DNA from 2 places in the Streptomyces sp. NPDC060000 genome. Region 1 is predicted to be linked to the other one. Evidence: riboswitches for the same ligand, from Rfam matches in the RefSeq annotation. Region 1 holds a riboswitch; the other holds the start of a gene.
What was found. Region 1 has a riboswitch for glycine ahead of gcvP (aminomethyl-transferring glycine dehydrogenase). Riboswitches for the same ligand answer to the same signal wherever they lie in the genome.
Positions count from the first base shown of each region.

Region 1 (2,384 bases):
GCCGTTGGTGCGACGAAGGCCTGATGCCGAGGGCGGGGAGGCGTCGGGAGAGGCGTCCGGGCCGTCGGATGCGGAGGGGGAATTACCGATGGTGGAGTTCGGGAACTCTCTGCGAGGCGGATCTGTTACACAGAGTGAAGATGTTCGAAAGTGTGGGGTGAGTCGGAGTGGTGGCGGTGTCCCGCGGGGTGGCGCCGGTGACGGATGAGGAACCGCATGAATCTGCACGGAGGTCGGTTCACGGACCCGGCCGGGGTGTCGTCGGCGCGTGAAGCCGAGATGCGGCGGGTGGTGGACCGCGTCACCCGGTGGGCCGCGAACCGGAGCGATGTGGTGGGGCTGCTTCTCGTCGGGTCCTGTGCGCGTGGGGCCGCGCGTCCCGACTCGGACGTGGACCTCGTGGTGTTGTCGACGGCCCCTGCCCGGTACGCCGAGGACGACGGGTGGACGCGCGAGCCGGCCCTGGGTGAGGTGGTCCGGGTCCAGGAATGGGGGCCCCTCACCGAGTGGCGGTATGTCACCGTGTCCGGTCTGGAGGTCGAGGTGGGCGTCGCTTCCGTCCGCTGGGCACGGATCGATCCCGTCGACGACGGCACCCGCAGAGTCGTCACGGACGGCGCCCGGCCGCTGTACGACCCGGCCGGGATTCTCGGCGCGCTGATACGGGCCTGTGCCTGAGTCTCAGTCTCAGGGCCTGTGCCGGAGGCTCCGTGCCAGGAGACCAGTGTCAGGACCTGTGGACCTGTGCCTGTGGACCTGTGCCTGAGGGGCTGTGCCCGGGAAGCTCAGCTCTCGTCGGTGCCCGCCAGGCGGCCGAAGTCGTGGTCGGGGAGTGGTGGAGGGGCGCCCACGTCCAGGCCGTAGTGGTGGTAGAGCTGGAGTTCCTGTTCCGGGGAGAGGTGGCGGCCGACGCCGAAGTCGGGAGCGTCCTTGATCAGGGACCGGTCGAAGGGGATGTGCAGGGTGCCCTCCACCAATCGGCTGGGCTCCAGAGGGACGAAGGCGTCGCGGGAGAACAGACCGGTACGTATGGCAGCCCACTCCGGTGCGCCGGTAGCGTCGTCGAGGTAGACCTCGTCGATCGTGCCGATCTTGGTGCCGTTGCGGTCGAACGCCTTGCGGCCGATCAGGTTGCGCGGATCGATGTCCGTCTGCACGGGCCCTCCACTTGGTCGCAACTCATCCGTAAGCACTACAAAAGAGCACATTGGGACGGGCGGCCACTCGAGCGAGCCTCCATGACCTCGCTGGTAGTCTGACAACGGCTGCTGACACCGCGCGGGAGAGTCCTCCGGACACCATCGGAGGCGCCGAAGGAGCAAATCCTCCCCGGAATCTCTCAGGCTCACGTACCGCGCGGTCGAGGTCACTCTGGAAAGCAGGGCGGGTCGCCGACGGCGTCGACGGCTTCCGCTCTCACCGACGGTGAAAGCCGGGCGCTCTCGGGCGGCCGGTGAAGCTCTCAGGTTGAGATGACAGAGGGGGAGGCCGTCCGGGTACCCGCCGTGGTGACCCTCGCAGGTCGTGTCAGACCAGGAGGCCTCCGTAATGACCGCCCATCGCATTCCGCTCGCAGAGCTCGAGCAGGGAATTCCCTTCGAACAACGCCACATCGGGCCCGACCATGAGGCACAGGCCAAGATGCTCGCGCAGGTCGGCTACGGCTCGCTCGACGAGCTGACCGCCGCCGCGGTCCCGGATGTCATCAAGAACGCCGACGCGCTGGACCTGCCGGGCGCGCGGACCGAGGCCGAGGTGCTGGCCGAGCTGCGCTCGCTGGCCGACCGCAACCAGGTTCTCGACTCGATGATCGGCCTCGGCTATCACGGGACCTTCACGCCGCCCGTCATCCTGCGCAACGTCATGGAGAACCCCGCCTGGTACACGGCCTACACGCCGTACCAGCCGGAGATCTCCCAGGGCCGGCTCGAGGCGCTGCTGAACTTCCAGACCATGGTCGCCGACCTCACCGGGCTGCCGACCTCCGGTGCGTCGCTGCTCGACGAGGGCACGGCCGCCGCCGAGGCGATGGCGCTGTCCCGGCGCATGGGGAAGAACAAGAAGGGCCTCTTCCTCATCGACGCGGACGCGCTGCCGCAGACCATCGCCGTGATCGAGACCCGCGCCGAGCCGACGGGCGTGGAGATCGTCGTCGCCGACCTGAGCGACGGCATTCCGGCGGAGATCGCCGCGCGGGAGATCAACGGCGTGCTCGTCCAGTACCCCGGTGCCTCCGGTGCCGTACGCGACCTCGAAGCGATCATCAAGCAGGCGCACGGGCTCGGCGCGCTCGTCACCGTGGCCGCGGATCTGCTCGCGCTGACGCTGCTGAAGTCGCCGGGCGAGCTGGGTGCGGACATCGCGGTGGGTACGACGCAGCGGTT
Region 1 covers NZ_JBHWUU010000076.1:36,316-38,699, reverse strand. The annotation lists gene ACFWBB_RS32765 (DNA polymerase IV) at 1-208, shown strand, start outside; gene ACFWBB_RS32760 (nucleotidyltransferase domain-containing protein) at 217-678, shown strand; gene ACFWBB_RS32755 (PRC-barrel domain-containing protein) at 786-1,157, opposite strand; glycine riboswitch at 1,270-1,365, shown strand; gene gcvP (aminomethyl-transferring glycine dehydrogenase) at 1,549-2,384, shown strand, end outside.

Region 2 (2,384 bases), on a different contig from region 1:
GGGGAGGGAGCACCGGAGGTGACCTCGCCGATCACCTCGCCGCCGGCGACGACCGCGTACCCGGCACGCGGGACCCGGCGGCCCTCGGCGACCAGGCCGACGAGGACCCGCGGGGGCTGCGCGGCGGCACGCTCCGCGGCCGTCTCCAGCGCCGTACGCCCGACGAAGTCGCCGTCCTTGTCGAACTTCACCACCCGGCCGAGCCCCGCGTCGAAGGGGGTGAGGGAGGTGCTCAGCTCGTGCCCGTACAGCGGCATGCCCGCCTCCAGGCGCAGCGTGTCCCGGCAGGACAGACCGCAGGGGACCAGGCCGGCGCCCTCGCCGGCCTTCGTCAGCGCCTGCCACAGCTCGACGGCGTGCTCCGGCCGCACGAACAGCTCGAAGCCGTCCTCGCCGGTGTAGCCGGTGCGCGCGATGAGCGCCGGAACGCCGGCGACGGTGCCGGGCAGGCCCGCGTAGTACTTCAGGCCGTCGAGGTCGGCGTCGGTGACGGCCGCGAGGATGCCGGGGGACTCGGGGCCCTGCACGGCGATCAGCGCACAGGCGTCGCGGTCGTCGCGGACCTCGGCGTCGAACCCGGCGGACCGCTCCACGAGCGCGTCCAGCACGACCTGCGCGTTGGAGGCGTTGGCGACCACCATGAACTCGGACTCGGCGAGCCGGTAGACGATCAGGTCGTCCAGGATGCCGCCGTCCGCCCGGCAGATCATGGTGTAGCGGGCGCGGCCGGCCTTGACCGCCCCGATGTTGCCCACCAGGGCGAAGTCGAGGAGGGCGGCGGCCTGCGGGCCGGTGACGGTGATCTCGCCCATGTGCGAGAGGTCGAAGAGCCCGGCCCGGGTGCGGACGGCCTGGTGCTCGTCGCGCTCCGAGCCGTAGCGCAGGGGCATGTCCCAGCCGGCGAAGTCGGTCATCGTCGCGCCGAGCGCACGATGCACGGCGTCGAGGGCGGTGTGGCGCGGCTCGGCGTGCTGGACGGATCCGGGTTCGGTACTGCTCATCGGGCGTTCGTCTCCCAAGGCGACGGAATCCCCCCGTGCGAGCGAAGCGGGGCACGCGGGCATGGGGGAAGGCGAGGTCGTTCCTCCCCATCTGTCATCGGAACCTGAGAGGTTCGCCATGAAGGCCCGCGAGGGGACCGCCCATGACTTGCACCTTGGGTGGAGCCACTGGAGACAGCGGCCCGCTTTTCAGATGTGCCTCGCCCGCGCGGTAACGGGGCCTGAGAGATTCAAGGGAGGGACTTGCTCCTTCGGCGCCCCAGCGAAACTGCTGCTGAGGACTCTCCCGCGCGGATTCAAACGGCCGGTATGCAGTTGGCGCGGCCATCATTGCACGGCTCGCCCCGATCCCGGCAGGCCGCATCTGTAACCGGTCTGTGGCGGTACGCGCACGAAATCGCCGGGCGCCGCGCATTACCTTCTCTTTACGCTTGACGGGGATGAGGACATCTGACCCCAGGGGAGGACGATCACGGTGAACAGGACGACCACGGCGAGGTCCACGGTATTCGCGACCGGCTCGGGGATCGCGCTGCCCGCGCAGCCCGGCGCCCCGACCCGGGAGGCGTGCGGCCCGCAGCAGGCGCCCGTCGTCCGCGACCTGCGCGAGCGGGCCGGCCGCAGCCCGCACGGCCTGCTCTTCGGCCCCCGTGACCTGGTTGTGGTCACCGGTCTGCCCGGCAGCGGCAAGTCCACGCTCATGCGGCGGGCGGTCCGGGGCCTGCGCGTCGACTCACAGGACACCCGGGACCGCTGGGACGCCCGCGCCCCCCGCTTCCTGCCCTACGGCCTCTACCGCCCCCTCGTCCGTCTCGCCCACTACGCCGGGCTGCGCCGTGCCCTGCGCGCCGGGGAGGGCGTCGTCGTGCACGACTGCGGTACGCAGGTCTGGGTCCGTGACTGGCTGGCCCGCGAGGCCCGCCGCCGCGGCGGAACCCTCCACCTGCTGCTGCTGGACGTCGGCGCGGACACGGCGCTCGAGGGGCAGCGTGAGCGCGGCCGGGGCGTCTCCCGGTACGCGTTCCTGCGCCACCGCCATGCCGCCGCCCGGCTGGTGAGCTCTGTGGAGAAGGGCCGACTGCCCGCGGGCTGCGGCTCGGCGGTGCTGCTGGACCGCGAGGCGGCCGACGCGCTGCGCCGCATCGGGTTCACGGGCTGACCGGAAGCACGGCCGATCGGGTTCAGGGGCTGATCGGAAGCACGGCCGATCGGGTTCACGGGCTGATCGGCACAGGCTGACCGGGTTCAGGGGCTGACCGGAAGCACGGGCCGACCGGGTTCACGGGCTGATCGGCACAGGCTGACCGGGTTCAGGGGCTGACCGGAAGCACGGCCGATCGGGTTCACGGGCTGATCGGCACAGGCTGACCGGGTTCAGGTGCC
Region 2 covers NZ_JBHWUU010000038.1:74,658-77,041, reverse strand. The annotation lists gene gcvT (glycine cleavage system aminomethyltransferase GcvT) at 1-1,001, opposite strand, end outside; glycine riboswitch at 1,201-1,300, opposite strand; gene ACFWBB_RS21085 (AAA family ATPase) at 1,471-2,160, shown strand.
Region 2: it holds a riboswitch for glycine, as region 1 does, so the genes downstream of both, gcvT (glycine cleavage system aminomethyltransferase GcvT) here and gcvP (aminomethyl-transferring glycine dehydrogenase) in region 1, are expected to answer to the same signal.